Regions from separate parts of the Actinosynnema sp. NPDC049800 genome, predicted to be linked through region 1. Evidence: riboswitches for the same ligand, from Rfam matches in the RefSeq annotation. Region 1 holds a riboswitch; the other holds the start of a gene.

Region 1 (9,625 bases):
TGCTGCCGACGCTGGTGCCGCGGGACCAGGTGCCGGCGGCCAACGGGCTGGTGGGCCTGAACGCCAACCTGGCGCGGCTGGTCGGCGCCTCGCTCGGCGGCCTGCTCCTGGGGTACACCGGGCTGGCGGGCGTGGTGCTGGCGGACGTGGCGTCGTTCCTGCTCGCGGCGGCCCTGCTGGCGACCCTCGGCACGGAGGACCCCGTCCGTGCGGCGGGGAAACCCGCGTGGCGGGCCTGGCTGGACGGCCTGCGGGAGATCCGCGGCCCGTTGCGGCCGATGGTCGCCGTGGTCGTGTTGATGGCGACCGGCCAGGGCCTGTTCGTGGTGCTGTTCGTGGTGTTCGTGACCGAACGGCTCGGCGGCGGGGCGGCCGAGGTGGGGTTGCTGCGCGGCGTGCAGGCGGTGGGCGGGTTGCTCGGCGGCCTGCTGGTCGGCGCGCTGGCCCGCCGGCTCGAGCCCGGCAGGCTCCTGGGCGTGTCGCTGGTCGGCTTCGCCGCGGTCGCCGCGCTCGGCTGGTACGGGCCGCACGTGACCACCGCGCTGGTGTTCTACCTGGCCGCGTTCGTGGTGGTGGGCGTGCCGGGCGTGATCGCGGGCGCCGGGATGATGTCGGTGCTCCAGTTGCACGCCTCCGACGAGGTGCGCGGCCGGGTGATGGCGACGTTCGTCAGCCTCTACGACGGCGGTCAGGCGCTCGGCATGGTGCTCGCCGGCGCCCTCACGCCCGTGCTCGGCCTGTCCGCGCTGCTCAACGGCCAGGCCGCGCTCTACCTGGCGGCCGGCGTGCTGGCGCTGCTCACCCTCGGCGCCCGGGTTCCGGCCAGGGGCGTGACCGGCGGCTGAGCAGCAGGACGGGCGGGACGGTCAGCACCAGCCCGGCGGGTACGAGGAACGCGCTCACCGGGTCGAGGTGGTACAGCGGCACGAACGCCACCGGCGACACCGCGCCACCCAGGAACCGCAACGACTGCACCACCGACACCGACCCGCCCCGGTTCGCCTCGTCCGAGGACAGCACCAGCGCGTTCAGCCCGACGACCACCGCCTGGCTGAACGCGCCCGCCGCCGCCCACGACAGCCCGACCGCGACCACCGACGGCAGCACGCCGACGCCGACCAGCAGCACCCCGCCGACCGCCGCGCCGACCACCGCCCACCGCCGCGCGCCGAACCGGTCGATCGACCACCCCGTCAGCCGTGCGGTGAAGATCCCGACCAGCCCGAACCCGGTCAGCACCAGCCCTCGTTGCCCCGCGCTCAACCCGAACGAGTCACCCAACCGCAGTGCCACCAGGAACGACAGCCCGCCCAGGCAACCCCAGGCCACGAACCCGACCGCGGCCGGCCGCAACGTCCGGGCCCGCCAGGCGCTGCGCAGCCGGGGACGTGCGGCGTCGCGCGGCAGGTCGGCGGGCAACCCGACCACCGCCAACGCGCCCGCCACCACCGCCGCGCCGACGAACGCCCACCGCCACGACGCCTCGGCCGCCAACCCGCCCAGCAACGGCGCGGAGGTCTGCCCGGCGGCCTGCATGGACGCGAACACGCCCAGCGCCCGCCCCAACCGGGCCTTCGGCGTCACCGCCGCGATCGCGGCCAGCAGCAGGGGAGTGGTGAACGCGTTGGCCGCACCCTGCACGGCCCGCCCGCCCATCAACGCGGGGAACGACCACGACACCGCGCACAACGCCGAGGCCAGGACGTAGACGGCGTACGCGATGCGCACGGTCCGTCGTGCGCCCCACCGCTCACCCAACGTGCCGGAGACCAGCATGAGCAGCGCGAACGGCACCAGGTACCCGGTCAGCGTGGCCGCCGCCGCGCCGGCGGAGATGCCGAAGTCCCCGCCGACCTCGGGCAGCACGGACGTCGTCATCGCGCCACCGAAGGGCCCGAGGAACCCACCGGCGTACAACGCCGCGACCCGGACCCGGGACTTGTCCACAGGAGCCGATTTCACCGGCGACATCGTCGGTCCTGCGTGGCAGGGTAAAAGCAGGGGTCCCCTCGGCGAGTACCTCCGCGAAGCCGCGCGGTTCGGCAGGTCCGGGTCGTCGGGTCGGGCGGAGTCACATCCCGGTCGGCCCGCGGCCCGGACCGCGGCCGCGCCGCCGCAGGTACCGCTCGAACTCGGCCGCGATCGCGTCACCGCTCGCCTCGGTGATCTGGAGCTCCGCGTCCCCGCGCTCCTCCAACGCCCGCACGTAGTTGCGCACGTCCTCGTCCTCGTCGGCCATCTCGCTGACCGTGCGCTCCCACTCCTCGGCCTGCTCGGGCAGCGCGCCGAGCGGCACCTCGACGTCCAGCACCTCCTCGACCCGGTGCAGCAGCGCCAGCGTCGCCTTCGGCGAGGGCGGCTGGGACACGTAGTGCGGCACGGCCGCCCAGAACGAGATCGCGGGCACGCCCGCCTGCACGCACAGGTCCTGGAACACGCCGACGATCCCGGTCGGCCCCTCGTACCGCGACCGCTCCAGCCCGTACTTCGCCGCCGCCGCCTCGTCGTACGCCGTCCCCGTCACGGGCACCGGCCGGGTGTGCGGGGTGTCCATCAGCAGCGCACCCAGCGTGACCACGGTGGTCACGCCCAGGTCCTCGATGTGGCCGAGCAGCTCGGCGGCGAACTTCCGCCACCGCATGTTCGGTTCGATCCCGTGCACGAGCACCACGTCGGTGGACGACCCGGGCGGGCGGCAGACCGACAGGCGGGTCGTCGGGAATTCAACCCGTCGGGTGACACCGTCCACCAGTCGGACGGTGGGTCGGGTCACCTGGAAGTCGTAGTAGTCGTCCGGATCGATCTCCGCCAACGGCGTCGCGTCCCACGTGAGTTGCAGGTGTTCGATCGCCGTGCTGGCGGCGTCGCCAGCATCGTTCCACCCCTCGAACGCCGCCACCATGATCGGGTTGGTGAGCGGTTTGCTGGGGTCGAAGGGGGTCTGGGCGGCCTGGTCCGGATCGGTCACGCGGCCAGACTACGACCCCTGCCGCACACCCGACGCCGTAGGCTTGGCGCATGTCGGTTCGTGTCCCGCCGCCTTCCCCGGGCGCGCCCGCCGACCGCGTCCACCTCACGGCGGGCGTCACGGGCCCCGAGCCCCGGCCCGCCGATCCGAACCACGATGATTTCGCAGGTCACGAGGGTGCGACGAGATCGTGGACGTGATCACGTCCGATGTCGCGCGCCAAGCCCGCCGCGGCCACCACGAAGCCGGCGCGGACGTCGTGAAGACCAACACCTTCGGGGCCGATCCCGTCGAGCGGGACGTCACGGAGAAGATCGTCGGATTGTCACGTCGGGGTGCCGAACTCGCACGTGAGGCCGTGCCGGGCACGGCGCCGGGTTCGTCCTCGACCCGGCCTGACCGGGCGCCGACCCTCCCACCCTCGGTCACGCTCCGTGCGTAACAGTCCGGGATACTTGCGTCGAACAGGTGAAGGACACGACCACGCGTGATCAACGAAGGACGTACATGACGGTCGAGGCTGTGCTGTGGGACATGGACGGCACGCTGCTGGACTCCGAGAAGCTGTGGGACATCCCGCTCTACGAGTTCGTCGAGAAGCTGGGCGGCACGCTGTCGCTCGCGACCAGGCAGGCGATGGTCGGGTCGAGCGTGCCCCGGACGATGTCGATGCTGTTCGCGGAGGTGGGCGTCGAGCGGCCGTCCGAGGAGGACGTCGCCGACGGCGCGGCGTGGATCATGCGGCGCACCGAGGAGGTGTTCCGCGCCGGGCTGCCGTGGCGGCCGGGCGCGCGTGAGGCGTTGCGCGCGGTCCGCGACTCGGGCGTGCCGATGGCGCTGGTGACGTCGACCGAGCGGCAGTTGACCGAGGTCGCGCTGGACACCATCGGGCGCGACCTGTTCGACGTCACGGTGTGCGGCGACGAGGTGGACCGCCGCAACAAGCCGCTGCCCGAGCCGTACCTGAAGGCAGCCCGGCTGCTCGGCGTCGACCCGACCCGGTGCGTCGCGATCGAGGACTCGCCGACGGGCGTCGCCTCCGCCGTGGCCGCCGGCTGCACGGTCCTGGTCGTGCCGTGCGACGTGCCGGTCGAGCCGGGCGAGCGCCGCGTGTTCCGGGAGTCCCTGGTGGGGGTGGACCTGGAGGCGCTCGCCCGGCTGCTGGACGGCTGAGACCGACCAGCCTGCTAGACGGCCGACCTGGCCCGTCTCGTGGCCGGGTCGACCAGCAGGCCGAACACGACGCCGAGGCCGAGCCACAGCGTGGCCGTCTCGGCGAGGGAGGCCAGCCGGAACTCCCACAGCACGCTGCCCGGTAGGTCGGACGGCACGGCGTCCGGCGTCGCCGGGAACGCGACCAGCAGCACGACCACCGCCGCCACCACGGCCGAGGCCACGGCGGTGGCCCGGACCGGCGTGCCGAGGCGGCCCAACCGGGAGGCCAGGTAGCTCGCACCGACCGCGACCAGCAGCCCGGCCGCGATCAGCCCCAGGTAGAGCACGGTGCGGTACTCGACCGTGTCCGGGTCGCCCACCGCCGGCGGGTTGGCCGGGTACTTCACCGCGGGCAGCAGCGCCGCCGCCCCGAACGCCGCCGCCGACAGCGCCACCGCCCGGACGAACGGCGCCTTCGACGCGAACCAGCGCCGCGACCCCGCGTAGGCGGTGGCGAACAGCGCGCCGACGGCGACGCCCACCACGACCGCGGCGAGCACACCGCCGACCACCTGCGTGCCGCGGCTGAACAGCTCGCCGTGCCCGTGACCCGCGTCGGGCGCCGCGGGCCGGGCCTGCTCGACGGCCAGCGCCGCCCGGATCGGCGCCTCGACCACCAGCACGCCGACCAGGCCCGCGAGCAGCCCGGCCACCGCGCCCGCGCCGAGACCGCGCAGCAACAGGCCCTTGTAGGTGTTCGTCGACATGGCGCCCGCGCCTAGTGGCACGGGACGCCGAGCGCGTGGCGCCCGTCGTGGAAGAACTCGTGCACGGTCTCGGCGGCGTGGCCGAGCGCGATGCCGTTCTCCTGCAGGACCAGCCAGGTCACGGTCAACGCGACCAGCGCGACGGCGTAGGCCCACTTGGGGACGGGAGTGGAAAGGGGGTGCGCGGGGCTCGTCATGACGGCCTCCTCCATACCTCGTGGAAGGTCAACAACAACTCGTGCCGCAGCCGGTCTCCTGACTCCCGGATCGACGCCGTCCCCGCGTCTTCCCAGCCGCTGAGCGCGGCCAGTGACGTTCTCGGCGGGTTGGCTCCCCGGTCACAGTGGCGAGGACCGCGCCGGATTCACACCGGCTTCCCGTCCACTGCGGCGCTGCGACCGTAGAGGTGGATCGAGGGCCGGCACAACCGACCAGACGAGTTGTCGTCGCTCACCTCCGACGAGCCGGCAACGGGCAGTCACCGCACGTGCCGCCGCCGTCGAGCCGGTAGTACAGGCAGCAGCTGCGCCGCCGGAACGCGATCTCGCCGGGGAACGGGATGAACTCGCCGGTGTCCTTGAGCGGTGGGTCGGCGAACAGCTCGGCGGCCAGCGCGTCGCAGTCGACGCCGCTGCGGCTGATCGTGCGCAGCGCGCCCGCCATGGACGACCCCGCGTTGCCCCACAGCAGGCCGCGGGCCACCGGCGTGACCGCGTGCACCGCCTCGACCACCGGCTCCAGCGACTCGGCGACGCCGACGCCGGTGACGGGGTCCTTGAGCCGGACCTGGAGCCCTTCGGGGGTGTAGCGCCACCACAGGTTGGCCGGGCGGATGTCGGGCACGTCGCCGCCGACCGCGCGTGCGGCGACGACCGGGCTCAGCAGCCGCGCGGTGTAGCCGAGGAAGAACAACGACGCGGCGACCCGCCGTTCCCCGGTGCGGTACCGGGCGGAGATCCGGTCGAGGGCGTCGGGCAGGGCGGGGCCGTGCGACAGGGCCGCGCCGTCGTGCCAGCTGTCGTCGGGCCGGCCGACGTCCAGGGCGAAGAACGGGCTGAGGCCGCGGATCTGCCGCAGGGTGGCCAGGACTCGGGCGAACTCGGACACGTGACCTAGTCTGCCGCCGTGGACGCACTGGGGTTGGGACTGGCCCTCGGCCTGGCCGCGAGCATCAGCCCCGGTCCGCTGTTGGTGCTGGTGGTGACGTCGGCGCTGCGGTCGGGCTGGAGGGCCGGCGCCCTGACCGCCTGCGCGCCGCTGCTGTCGGACGCCGCCGTGGTCGCCGTGACCCTGCTCCTGCTGGACCGCCTGCCGGGGCGGGCGCTGGGCGTGCTCGGCGTCGTCGGCGCGGTGTTCGTCGTGTGGACCGGCGTGCAGACCGTCCGCGACGCCCGCTCGGCCTCACTGACCGCCCAGCCCTCGCCCGACCAACCTCCGCCGGATGCCGCGGCCCTGCGCCGAGCGGTGCTGGTGAACCTGCTCAGCCCGCACCCGTGGATCGCGTGGGCGACCGCGCTCGGCCCGCTCACCATCACCACTTGGCGCACGTCAGCGATCGGGGGCGTGGCGTTGCTGACCGGGTTCTACCTCACCCTGGTCGGCGGCAAGGTCGTGATCGCCCTGCTCGTCGCACGTGGACGCCGCAGGCTCGGCGACACCGGCTACCGTCGCACGCTCGCCGCCACCGGCGTGCTGCTCGTGCTCGCGGGCGTGGCGATGGGAGTCGAGTTCGCGACCCTCTGACGGAGAATTCGGCTGACGCGGCCCCCGGCCGGCGGCTATGCATGTCGCCGTGCCCATGACCGACGAAACGTTCCTCGACCACGTCGCCGACCGGCTCGCGGCCCTGCCCGCCGTGCACGCCGTCACCCTCGGCGGATCGCGTGCCCAAGGCACCGGCACCCCGGACAGCGACTGGGACCTCGCCGTCTACTACCGGGGCGCCTTCGACCCCGCCGACCTGCGCGCGGTCGGGTGGGAGGGGCAGGTCTCGGAGATCGGCGAGTGGGGCGGCGGCGTCTTCAACGGCGGAGCCTGGCTCACCGTGGACGGCCGGCGCGTCGACGTCCACTACCGCGACCTCGACGTGGTCGAGCGCGAACTCGCCGAGGCCGAGCAGGGCCGCTTCCACTGGGAGCCGCTGCTGTTCCACCTCGCCGGCATCCCCAGCTACCTGGTCGTCGGCGAGCTCGCGCGGCACCGGGTGCTGCGCGGCGACCTGCCCCGCCCGACCTACCCGGAGGCGCTGCGCGCGGCGGCGCCCGCGGTCTGGCGCGAGAAGGCGGCCTTGACGCTGGACTACGCCCTCTCCGCGCACGCGCCGAGCGGCCGGCTGGCCGAGGTCGCGGCCACGCTGGTCACCGCCGCGCTCCAGACCGCGCACGCCGTGCTCGCCGCACGCGGTCAGTGGACGACGAACGAGAAGCGGCTGTTGCAGGAGGCCGGACTGCGCGGTGTCGACGAGATCGTCGCGGGACTGCGGCCGGAACCCGAGGCGTTGACCCGGGCGATCACCGAGGCGCGCGAGTTGTTCCTGGCCGCCCCCTGACCTGGCCGCCCCCTGACCTGGCCGCCACCTGACCTGGCCGCCGCCTGACCTACGGCAGGTAGAACGTCATCAGGTCGCCGCGCACCGGCGGGAACAGGGCGTGCATCAGCTCGGCGTTCGGGCCCGGGTACACGTCCGGCTCCCGCGCGGTCAGGCCGCGCAGACCGTGCGGGCCGAACAGCAGCGACGCCAGCAGGTCCGGCGCCACGCCGCCGCCACCCGCCGCGCCCGGCGCCTGCATCCGCCCGCCGGCCACCACGGGACCGACCTCGCCCGCCTTGAACGGCAGCCGCACGTGCGACCCGTAGAACGAGACCACCGCCTCGCCCTCCCGGTCGCCGAGCCCGGCCTCCCGCAACCGCCGCCCGAACACCGGCCGCAGGTGCTCCAGCACCGCCACCGGGTCGCCGATCCGCACGTAGTACGAGGCCGCGTCCGGCTCCGCGGGCCCGAGGAACGGCTCCAGCGCCTCACCCGCCACCGACCCCGGCCGCTCGGTCACCTCCTCGGCACCGGTCAACGCGAGCAGCGCGTGCGCCGCCGCCTCGTCGACGGCCGCCACCTCGCACAGCCGCGCGCCTTCGTCCGGCGGGGTGGTGCGACCCGTGGCGACCGGCACGCCGTCCCGCTCCACCAGCCACTGCGTGCTGCCGTCGCGGGCCACCAACCACCGCCACAGGCCGGGGGAGTGCGGCATCCGCAGGTCGGCCCGCGCCTGCTCGGCGTCCTGGAGCCGGGCCATCGCCGGGATGTCCTCGGCACCCGCTTCGCGCAACGCGTGCCCACCGCCGTCGGGACGGCCCGTCACCGGCCGGGTGGCCGAGATCGGGATCGCGTACGTGTAGCCGAACCGGCGGTAGAAGTACGGGATGCCGAGCATCACGTTCACCAGCTGGCCGCGCGCGGCGGACCGCTCGTGCGCCCACCCCATCAGCGCGCGCACCAGCCCGCGGCCCTCGTAGGCGCGGTCGGTGGCGACCAGCTCGACCTGGCCCGCCGGGATCTCCAGCCCGTCGAGCACCAGCGTCTCGTCCAGCAGGGTCGCGGTGGACACGACCTTGTCGCCGTCCACGACGACCGCGCACGCCTCCCAGCCCGCGTCCGGGTCCTGGACCACCAGGCGGTGGTCGACGGCGTCGGCCGGTTCGCCGCGGTCGACGAGCAGCGCGCCGATCTGCTCGAGGTCTTCGGGGCGCGCGGTCCGCAGCACCAGCCCATCGGTCATCGGTGCAGTGTGTGGGGTGTGTCGGAAATCGCGCCATCGGTTTTTCGGTGGCGGTCGCGCCCCGGCCGACGCAGAATCCGCGCCATGCCGTGGCTGCCCGCTGACTTCGCCCACCCGACGCACGTCCCGCTCGACGCCGAACACCACTTGCGGCCCATCCGCGAGTCCGATGTGGACGTCGACTACCCCGCCGTGATGGGCTCCCAGGAGCGGTTGTGGTCGCGGTACGGCGAGAAGTGGGGCTGGCCGCCCGCCGACATGACCTACGAGCACGACCGCGTCGACCTCGCCCGGCACGAACGGGAGCAGGACGCGCACGAGTCGTTCAACTACGCCCTCTTCAACGCCGACGAGACCGAGCTGTACGGCTGCGTCTACATCGACCCGGTCGAGGACCCCGGGCGCAGCGCCGACGCGCGGATCTCGTGGTGGGTGGTGGACGACCGCGTGGGCACCGACCTGGAGCGCGCGCTGGACGCGTTCGTGCCGAAGTGGATCGCGCAGGTGTGGCCCTTCACCGACCCGCACTACGGGATCTAGCGCCCGCGCCCGCCGGACCGGGGTCCTGGGTGCCTGCGACCGTTCGGGGGATGGGAGGATCAGACCCCGTGAAGACCTTCGACGAGCTGTTCGCCGAGCTGAGCGAACGCGCACGCACCCGCCCTGAGGGCTCCGCCACCGCCGCGGCTCTGGAGGCCGGGGTGCATGCGCAGGGCAAGAAGGTGCTGGAGGAGGCCGGCGAGGTCTGGATCGCCGCGGAGCACGAGTCCGACGAGCGCCTGGCCGAAGAGGTCTCCCAGCTGCTGTACCGGGTGCAGGTGCTGATGCTCGGGCGCGGTCTCACCCTCGAAGACGTCTACAAGCACCTGTGATCCTGGAAGTCGCCGCCCTCGACGTCCGCCCCGGTCTGGAGGCGGACTTCGAGCAGGCGTTCGACCAGGCTCGCGAGGTCATCGCGCAGT
Region 2 (9,625 bases), on a different contig from region 1:
TGGTTGACCGGACCGGCGTCCGGGCGGATGCGCGGCCACGCGGTGGAGAACCGGTAGGCGTGCAGCCCGAGGTCGACCATCAGCTGGACGTCCTCGTCCACGCGGTAGTAGTGGTCGGCCGCGGGATCACCCGTGTCACCGCCCACGACCGCGCCCGGAAGCTGGCAGAACGTGTCCCAGATGGACGCGGTGCGACCGTCCGCGGTGGTCGCGCCTTCGATCTGGAACGCCGCGGTCGCGGCGCCCCACACGAATCCCTCGGGAAAGGAAATCGACTCCACAGCTACCCCTTCACAGCACCCTGCATGATCCCGGCGACGATCTGCCGACCGAGTACGAGGAAGACGATTAGAATCGGGACCGTGGCCATCGTGGTCCCGGCGAGCACGAGCGTTTTGTCGACGTAGTAGCCGCTCTGCAACTTCTCCAGGGCGACCTGCATCGTCGGGTTGTCCGCGTTGAGCACGATCAGCGGCCAGAGGAAGTCGTTCCACGACATCATGAACGTGAAGATGCCCAGCATGGCGGCCGCCGGGCGCACCGCGGGCAGGCACACGTGCCAGAACGTGCGGATCATGCTGCACCCGTCCATGCGGGCCGCCTCGATCAGCTCGTCCGGCACGGCGTCGGCGATGTACTGGCGCATCCAGAACACGCCGAACGCGGTCACCAGGTTGGGGACGATGACCGCGCCGAGGGTGCCTGACCAGCCGTACTCCGCCATCACCATGTACAGCGGGATGATGCCGAGCTGCGTGGGCACGGCGAGCGTGGCGACCACGAACACCATCAGCGGACCGCGGCCCTTGAACCGCAGCTTGGCGAACGCGAACCCGGCCAGCGTCGAGAGCACCACGACGGAGATCGTGACCGTGCCGGAGACGATGATGCTGTTGCCCAGCGCCTTCCAGAACGGGATCGTGTCCAGCACGCGGCTCGCGTTCTGGAAGAAGTTCCCGCCCGGCAACATCGGCGAGTCCTTGGTGAAGGTCGCGTCGTCGTGGCTGGCCACCAGGAACGACCAGTAGAACGGGAACGCCGAGCCCAGGATGAAGGCGATCAGGATCCCGTAGACGACGAAGCTCGGGCGCCGCTCGGAGAGCGACACCGCCTTCGAGCGCCTCCGCTTGACGGGCTTGGACCCGGCCGCGCTCGGCGCCGGGCGATCGGTGATGGTGGCCATCACGCCTCCCCACTGGACGCGAGCTTGCGGGTGAGCAGGAAGTTGATCCCCGCGATCGCGATGATGACGATGAACAGGATCCAGGCCATCGCCGAGGCGTAGCCGAGGTCCTGGCTCTGGAAGCCGGCTTGGTACATGTAGAGCACGACCGTCTGGTACTGGTGGGTCGCGCCGCCGTTGGCGCCCGCCGAGGGCGAGAACAGCAACGGCTCGGTGAAGATCTGCAGACCGCCGATGGTCGACGTGACGATCACGAAGATCAGGGTGGGGCGCAGCATCGGCAGCGTGATGCTGACGAACTGGCGCACCTTGCTCGCGCCGTCGACCCAGGCCGCCTCGTAGACGTCGCGCGGGATGGCCTGCATGGCGGCCAGCACGATCAGGGCGTTGTAGCCGGTCCAGCGCCAGTTGACCATGGTGGCGATGGCCACGTGGCTCCACCAGCGGTCGGCCTGCCAGTCGATCCGGTCGAAGCCGAACAGCTCGATGATGTTGTTGACGCTGCCGTACTGCACGCCGAACAGGTCGCCGAAGATGATGGTCAGGGCGACGAGGCTGGCCACGTAGGGCAGCAGCACGCCCATGCGCCAGCCGGTGCGCCCGCGCAGGGCGGTGTTGAGCAGCGCGGCCAGCAGCACCGCGATGATGACCTGCGGGATCGTCGAGATCGCGAAGATGCTGAACGTGTTGACCATCGCGTTCCAGAACTGCGAGTCGGCCAACAGGTTGGTGTAGTTCTCGACGCCGATGAACGGCTGCTCGTCCGCGCCGAGCTCCCACTCGAACAGGGAGATGTAGGCCGTGTAGAGCAGCGGGAACAGGCCCACGACCGCGAACAGGACGAAGAACGGGGCGATGTACAGGTAGGGCGAGAACTTCACGTCCAGCCGGTTCAACCGGTAGCGCCAGCTCAGCTTGCCCGTGCCGATGTCATCGTTGTCGTCGCGCCGCGGCGGGCGGGGCTCGGCGCCCCGCCCGCGCGCGACCGAAAGCTCGGTCGTCATTACTTGGCAGCCTTCTTGGCTCCCTCGACGACCTTCGCCCACGCCTCGTCGGGCGACGTGCCCTGCTCGACCGAGGTCAGCGCCGGGGAGACCACGTTGTCCTGGATCTCACCGTCCTGCGGGCCCTTGTACTGGGCCGCCGCGACCTTGTTGGCCTGCTCGGCGAACAGCATGCCGACCTTCTCGCCACCGAAGTACTCGCTGGTCTGGTTGAGCAGCTCGGGGGAGATCAGGCCCTCGGTCTGGCTCGGGAAGGTGCCCTTGGCCTTGAACGCCTTGATCTGCTGCTCGGGCGCGGTCAGCCACGCGGCCAGCTTGGCGGCCTCGGCCTTGTTCTTGCCCTGCTTCGGGACGGTCAGGTACGAGCCGCCCCAGTTGCCGCCGCCGCCGGGGAACGCCGCGGTGACGGCCCACTTGCCCTTGTGGTCGGGACCGGCGTTGCCCTCGATGACACCCAGCATCCAGGACGGGCAGGTCTTGGTGGCGAACGCCGACTCCTTGAAGCCGGTCTGCCACTCCGGGCTCCACGCGGAGAGCTTGGCCGACTGGCCGCGCGCGACCGCGCCGGTGACCTGGTCCCAGATCTTCTTGTCGTCGTTGGTCTCGATCACGAGCTTGTCGTCGCGGTCGAAGTAGCCGGTCTCGGCCTGGTTGTGCATCGGGTTGAAGATCTGCGCGGCCGAGTCGAACCACGGCTTGCCGGTCGCCTTGACGTACTTGTCACCGGCCTCGAAGTACGAGTCCCAGGTGGCGAACAGGGCCTTGACGCCCTCGGGGTCGGCCGGCAGGCCGGCGGCCTCCAGCATGTCCTTGCGGTAGCACATGGCCAGCGGGCCGATGTCGGTGCCGTAGCCGATGAGCTTGTTGTCCTTGGTCGTGACGGCGTCGACCTTCCACTGCAGCCAGCGGTCGTCGCGGACGTCCTTCGGACCGATCTCCTTGAGGTTCTCGAACTGGCCCGACTTGGACATGACCTGGCTCAGGAAGCCCTCTTCGACGGCCTCGACGTCGGCGAGGCCGGAACCCGCGCCCAGCTTGGTGAACAGGTTCTGGTGGTGCGGCGCGGCCTGGCCGGTCTTGCGCTGCGTGACCTTGACGTTCGGGTTCGCGGCTTCGTACTCCTTGAGGAGCTCCTCGTACCCGAACTCGTTGAAGGTCGCGATGGTCAGCTCGACCTTGCCGTCGGATGCCCCTCCGGAACCTCCCGAGCCACAGGCCGTGGCGACAGCGGCAAGCACTGCGGTGCAGGCCAGGACTTTGGCCAAGCCTGCTCGACGGTAGCGCACGAGAACTCCTCAGTTGATCGGCGGTGAACGTTCTGGGAGCGCTCCCAGGTTTTGGGGGAGTGTGGTTCGCGCCACGGAGTTGTGTCAAGCTCCCGTGTCCGCGCTGTTACCGACGTTGCGTCATTTGCCTTGCTGGACCGATTCTGCTAGCCGCTGGCCCAGTGGTCCGTTCAGGCACTGTTCGTAGACCGGTCGGACACGCTCGGTCCATCTCCGCGCCGAACGGCCCGAAAAGATTCCCGAGTCGCGAACCCGCTCACCCGCCACCAGTCTGCACCGGAAGTGCGCGCGTGTCCGGCACCGCCCCACGGCGAGTCGCGGGGAGTGGCGCGCCGAGTCGTCCGGACGGGTAGCGCGAGTCGGCCGACCGGGTGGCGTCACCGGCCGGCCGAGTCACCGCCGGACGTCCCGCGGCGCGCGGCGGGACGTCCGTTCCGGGCCAGTGATTCACCGAAGTGTTTCGTCACGCGCGCGGCGCCCGGGGATATAGGGGTACCCCTCATGATCGACGCGTTTCCGCGACGTTATAGACGGCGTCGTGGACCGCGGGCGGGCGGCCCGAAGGCTCAGCCGCCGTCCTCCAGGTCGCCCTCGGTTTCCAGGTACGCCTTTCGCAGCGCTTCCAGCGTCGCGGGCTCCGGGTGCTCCCACATACCCCGCTCGGCCGCCTCCAGGAGCCGTTCGGACATGCCGTGCAGCGCCCACGGGTTGGACCGGGCCAGGAACTCCCGGTTCACCGGGTCCAGCACGTAGCTCGCCACGAGCTGCTCGTACATCCAGTCCGCGACCACGCCGGTGGTGGCGTCGTAGCCGAACAGGTAGTCGACGGTGGCCGCGAGTTCGAACGCGCCCTTGTACCCGTGCTCGCGCATCGCGGCCAACCACCTCGGGTTCACCACGCGGGCGCGGAAGATCCGGTTCGTCTCCTCGTTCAGCGTTCTGGTGCGCACGGCATCGGGCCGCGTGCTGTCGCCGACATAAGCGGCGGGCGCTTTTCCGGTGAGCGCGCGCACGGTCGCGATCATTCCGCCGTGATATTGGAAGTAGTCGTCGGAATCGGCGATGTCGTGTTCACGCGTGTCGATGTTCTTCGCCGCCACCGCGATGCGCTTGTAGGCGCTCTCCATCGCCGGCCGGGCTTCGACGCCGTCGAGTTCGCGGCCGTAGGCGTAGCCGCCCCACACCGCGTACACCTCGGCCAAGTCGGCGTCGTCGCGCCAGTTGCGGCTGTCGATCAGCGGGAGGAGGCCGGCGCCGTACGCACCGGGTTTGCTGCCGAAGATCCGCATTGTCGCCCGGCGCGGGTCGTTGTGCTGCGCGAGATCGGCTTGGGCGTGCGCCCGGACGTAGTTGTCCGAGGCCGACTCGTCCAAGTTCGCGACCAGTCGCACCGCGTCGTCGATCAGTGCCACGACGTGGGGGAACGCGTCGCGGAAGAAACCGCTGATCCGGACCGTGACGTCGATTCGCGGCCGGTTCAGCTCGGCGAGCGGGATCACTTCCAGTCCGGTCACCCGGCGGGACTGCTCGTCCCATTCGGGCCGCACGCCCAGCAGGGCCAGCACCTCGGCGATGTCGTCACCCGCGGTGCGCATCGCGCTCGTGCCCCAGACCGACAGGCCGACCGACGGCGGCCACTCCCCCGTGTCGGCGCGGTAGCGCTCCAGCAGCGAGTCGGCCATGGCCTGGCCGGTCTCCCAGGCCAGCCGGGACGGCACCGCCTTGGGGTCGACCGAGTAGAAGTTGCGGCCGGTCGGCAGCACGTTCACCAGGCCGCGCAGCGGCGAGCCGCTCGGACCGGCCGGCACGTACCCGCCGTCCAGGGCGTGCAGCACGTTCGCCAGCTCGTCGGTGGTGCGGGCCAGCCGGGGCACGACCTCCAGCGCGGCGAACTCCAGGATCCGCGCCACGTCCTCGTCGTCGGTGAGCGTCCGGGCCGCGTTCACGTCCCAATTGGCGTCTTCCATCGCCTGGACGAGCGCGCGGGCCTGTTCCTCGACCCGGTCGGTGGCGGTCCGGTCGTCGCCGGACTCGCTCAGGCCCAGCGCCTCGCGCAGGCCGGGCAGGGCGGCGACCCGGCCCGCCCACATCTGCTTGGCCTGCAGGATCGACAGCACCAGGTTCACCCTGGTCCCGCCGGTGGGCGCCTGGCCCAGCACGTGCAGGCCGTCGCGGATCTGGACGTCCTTGATCTCGCACAGCCAGCCGTCGACGTGCAGGATCAGCTCGTCGAACCCGTCGTCCTCCGGCCGGTCGGCCAGGCCGAGGTCGTGGTCGAGCTTGGCGGCCTGGATGAGGGTCCAGATCTGGGCCCGGATCGCCGGCAGCTTGGCCGGGTCCATGGCGGCGATGGTGCCGTGCTCGTCCAGCAGCTGCTCCAGCCGGGCGATGTCGCCGTAGCTGTCGGCCCTGGCCATCGGCGGCACGAGGTGGTCGACCAGGGTGGCGTGCGCCCGGCGCTTCGCCTGGGTGCCCTCGCCCGGGTCGTTGACCAGGAACGGGTAGATCAGCGGCAGGTCGCCCAGCGCCGCGTCGGGCCCGCAGCCCGCCGACAGGCCGACGGTCTTGCCGGGCAGCCACTCCAGGTTGCCGTGCTTGCCCACGTGCACCACGGCGTCGGCGCCGAACTCGTCCTCCAGCCAGCGGTAGGCGGCCAGGTAGTGGTGGCTCGGCGGCAGGTCCGGGTCGTGGTAGATGGCGATGGGGTTCTCGCCGAAGCCGCGCGGCGGCTGGACCATGACCACGACGTTGCCGGAGCGCAGGGCGGCCAGCACGATCTCGCCGTCGGGGTCCCGCGACCGGTCCACGAACAGCTCGCCGGGCGCCTCGCCCCAGTGCCGCTCCATCTCCTCGCGGGTGTCCTCGGGCAGGGTGGCGTACCACTGCCGGTAGCGGGCCGCCGGCAGCCGCACGGGGTTGCCCTGGAGCTGCTCCTCGGTGAGCCAGTCGGCGTCCTGGCCGCCGGCCGCGATGAGGGCGTGGATCAGCGCGTCGCCGTCGAGGTCGGCCACGCCCGGCAGCTCGTCGCCGATGTCGTAGCCGTGCTCCGCCATGGCGGTGAGCAGCCGCACGACGCTGGCCGGCGTGTCCAGGCCGACCGCGTTGCCGATGCGGGAGTGCTTGGTCGGGTAGGCCGACAGCATCACCGCGATGCGCCGTTCGGCCGGCTGCACGTGGCGCAGCCGGCCGTGGCGCACGGCGATGCCCGCGACCCGCGCCGCGCGCTCGTCGTCGGCGACGTAGACCGTGAGGCCGTCCTCGTCGACCTCCTTGAACGAGAACGGCACCGTGATGATCCGGCCGTCGAACTCCGGGATCGCGACCTGGGTGGCGGTGTCCAAAGGGGACAGCCCGTCGTCGTTGCCGTCCCACGCGGCCCGGCTCGTGGTCAGGCACAGGGCCTGCAGCACCGGCACGTCGAGGGCGGCCAGCGCGCCCACGTCCCACGCCTCGTCATCACCGCCGGCGGACGCGGAGGCGGGCTTGGTGCCGCCGGCCGCGAGCACGGTCACCACCAGGGCGTCGGCCTGGCCGAGCACGGCCAGCAGCTCCGGCTCGGCGGTGCGCAGCGAGGCGCAGAAGACCGGCAGCGGACGGCCGCCCTTGGCCACGATCGCGTCGCACAGCGCGTGCACGAACGCCGTGTTCCCGGCCACGTGGTGGGCGCGGTAGTACAGGACGGCGATGGTCGGGCCCTCGCCCGCGTCCTGCCGTTCGAGCACGCCCCAGGTGGGCGTCGGTGCGGGCGGCGCGAAGCCGTGGCCGGTGAGCAGCACCGTGTCGGACAGGAAGTGGTGCAGCTGGGCGAGGTTCGCCGCGCCGCCGTGCGCCAGGTAGGCGTGCGCCTCGGCGCAGACCCCGCCGGGCACGGTCGACAGCTCCATCAGCGGCGCGTCGGGGTTCTGCTCACCGCCCAGCACGACGACCGGCAGGCCCGAGGCGAGCAGCCGGTCGAGCCCCTCCTCCCACATCCGGCGCCCGCCGAGGATGCGCACGACCACCAGGTCGACGCCCTCCACCAGGGCCGGCAGGTCGTCGACGGCGGTGCGGGCGGGGTTGGCCAGGCGGTAGTCGGCGCCACTCGCGCGGGCGGACAGCAGGTCCGTGTCGGAGGTCGACAACAGCAGGATCACGTGCGGGCTCCATCCCTCGGGGGTCCTCGCCCCGGTCGTGGGTACGGCGAGCGGAGTTCCTGACTTCCGGGGCCTCCCCCGGTCACAGTGGCGGGACCGCGCCGGATTCACACCGGCTTCCTCCTGCTGCTTCGCCGTTCGGAGGTCACCCTAACGGCAGTTAGCATCCAGTCCATGCCCACGGATCGAACTCACCCGGACGCCTGCCCCGGCGCGGTCGACGTGCACCGGGCCGCCGACGGCGGGCTGGCGCGCGTGCGGGTGCCCGGCGGGACGTTGGACGCCGGGCAGGTCGACGTGCTCCGGTCCGCCGCGATCGAGCTGGGCGACGGCGTCCTGGAGTTGACCTCGCGGGCGAACCTGCAGATCAGGGGCTTGGCGCCGGGGGCGGAGCACGAGCTGGGCGCGCGGTTGCGCGACGTCGGCCTGCTGCCCTCGATGAGCCACGAGCGGATGCGGAACATCGTCGCCGCGCCGTTGGACGACAACCAGGCGCTGGTCGACGAGATCGACGCGGCGTTGCTGGCCGTGCCGGAGCTGGCGTCCCTGCCAGGGCGTTTCCTGGTCACGGTGGGTGGCGCGGTCAGCGGCCTGGGAGGTGACGTCGGGCTGGTCGGCGACGCGTTGTTCCTGGCAGGCCACGATTCAGGGCTGCGCGTGGCCGATCCGGTCGCGGCCGTGGTGACCGCCGCGCGGCTGTTCGGCGAGCTCCGCGGCGACGCGTGGCGGCTGTCCGAAGTGGACGGCGGTGTGCGGAAGATCACGGCGGCGTTGGGCGTTCCGGGTGACGTCCGGATCGAGCCGGATGTGACGCCCGTCGCACCGGGGCCGCACGGTTCCGCGGTCGTGGCGGGCGTGCCGTTCGGGCGCTGGGACGCACGGCTGCTGGCCGGCGTGCCGGTCCGGCTCACGCCGTGGCGCAGCGTGGTGCTGCCGGCCGGGAGCGACACCGGCGGCCTGTTCACCTCGCCGGACTCCCCGTGGCACGGCGTCAGCGCGTGCACCGGGCGGCCGGGCTGCGCCAAGTCGCTGGCCGACGTGCGCGCCGACGCGACCCGCTGGCTCGACACCCGGTCCACGCCGGGCCGGGTGCACTGGTCGGGCTGCGCACGCCGGTGCGGCAGGCCGGCCGGCGACGTGGTGGAGTTCGTCGCGACCGGCGACGGGTACGAGGAGATCAATTGACCAGCTACGTCAAGGACGGCGCGGAGATCTACCGCCGCTCCTTCGCCACCATCCGCGCCGAGGCAGACCTGGCGCGCTTCCCGTCGGACGTGTCCCGGGTGGTGGTGCGCATGATCCACGCTTGCGGGATGGTCGACCTGGTCGCGGACGTCGACTTCTCGCCCCACGTGGTGCGCGACGCGCGGGCGGCGCTGGTGGCCGGTGCGCCGATCCTCTGCGACGCGCAGATGGTCGCGGCGGGCGTGACGCGGCGTCGGCTGCCCGCGGACAACGAGGTCGTGTGCACGTTGGGCGACCCGCGCGTGCCGGACCTGGCGGCGGAGCTGGGCACCACGCGCAGCGCGGCGGCGTTGGAGCTGTGGCGCGACCGGCTGGACGGCGCGGTGGTCGCCATCGGCAACGCGCCGACCGCGTTGTTCCACCTGCTGGACATGATCGCGGCGGGCGCGCCCCGGCCCGCCGCCGTGCTGGGGGTGCCGGTGGGGTTCATCGGCGCGGCCGAGTCGAAGGACGCGTTGGCGGACAACGACCTGGGGTTGGAGCACCTGGTCGTGCGCGGTCGGCGTGGCGGCAGCGCCATGACCGCGGCGGCGCTCAACGCGATCGCGAGCGAGGAAGAATGACGGGCAAGCTGTACGGGGTCGGGGTGGGTCCGGGCGACCCGGAGCTGGTGACCGTCAAGGCGGCGCGGCTGATCGGCGAGGCGGACGTGGTCGTCTTCCACAGCGCGCGGCACGGGCGCAGCGTCGCGCGCCGGATCGCCGCGCCGTACCTGCGGGAGGGGCAGGTCGAGGAGCAGCTGGTCTACCCCGTCACGACCGAGGACTCCGACGA

Evidence for each region. Region 1 has a riboswitch for cobalamin ahead of AB0I91_RS11740 (CbtB domain-containing protein). Riboswitches for the same ligand answer to the same signal wherever they lie in the genome.
Region 2: it holds a riboswitch for cobalamin, as region 1 does, so the genes downstream of both, cobN (cobaltochelatase subunit CobN) here and AB0I91_RS11740 (CbtB domain-containing protein) in region 1, are expected to answer to the same signal.

What each region holds. Positions count from the first base shown of each region.
Region 1 is NZ_JBFAMT010000007.1:140,267-149,891, reverse strand. It holds gene AB0I91_RS11770 (MFS transporter) at 1-845, shown strand, start outside; gene AB0I91_RS11765 (MFS transporter) at 799-1,962, opposite strand; gene AB0I91_RS11760 (PAC2 family protein) at 2,072-2,968, opposite strand; gene AB0I91_RS11755 (homocysteine S-methyltransferase family protein) at 3,159-3,410, shown strand; gene AB0I91_RS11750 (HAD family hydrolase) at 3,476-4,141, shown strand; gene AB0I91_RS11745 (CbtA family protein) at 4,156-4,890, opposite strand; gene AB0I91_RS11740 (CbtB domain-containing protein) at 4,902-5,087, opposite strand; cobalamin riboswitch at 5,119-5,302, opposite strand; gene AB0I91_RS11735 ((2Fe-2S)-binding protein) at 5,341-5,997, opposite strand; gene AB0I91_RS11730 (LysE family translocator) at 6,016-6,633, shown strand; gene AB0I91_RS11725 (nucleotidyltransferase domain-containing protein) at 6,689-7,438, shown strand; gene AB0I91_RS11720 (GNAT family N-acetyltransferase) at 7,488-8,663, opposite strand; gene AB0I91_RS11715 (N-acetyltransferase) at 8,748-9,203, shown strand; gene AB0I91_RS11710 (phosphoribosyl-ATP diphosphatase) at 9,272-9,535, shown strand; gene AB0I91_RS11705 (antibiotic biosynthesis monooxygenase family protein) at 9,532-9,625, shown strand, end outside.
Region 2 is NZ_JBFAMT010000001.1:30,422-40,046, forward strand. It holds gene AB0I91_RS00155 (GH1 family beta-glucosidase) at 1-272, opposite strand, end outside; gene AB0I91_RS00160 (carbohydrate ABC transporter permease) at 284-1,183, opposite strand; gene AB0I91_RS00165 (carbohydrate ABC transporter permease) at 1,183-2,187, opposite strand; gene AB0I91_RS00170 (ABC transporter substrate-binding protein) at 2,187-3,473, opposite strand; gene cobN (cobaltochelatase subunit CobN) at 4,040-7,606, opposite strand; cobalamin riboswitch at 7,640-7,769, opposite strand; gene AB0I91_RS00180 (ferredoxin-like domain-containing protein) at 7,781-8,791, shown strand; gene AB0I91_RS00185 (precorrin-8X methylmutase) at 8,788-9,414, shown strand; gene AB0I91_RS00190 (precorrin-2 C(20)-methyltransferase) at 9,411-9,625, shown strand, end outside.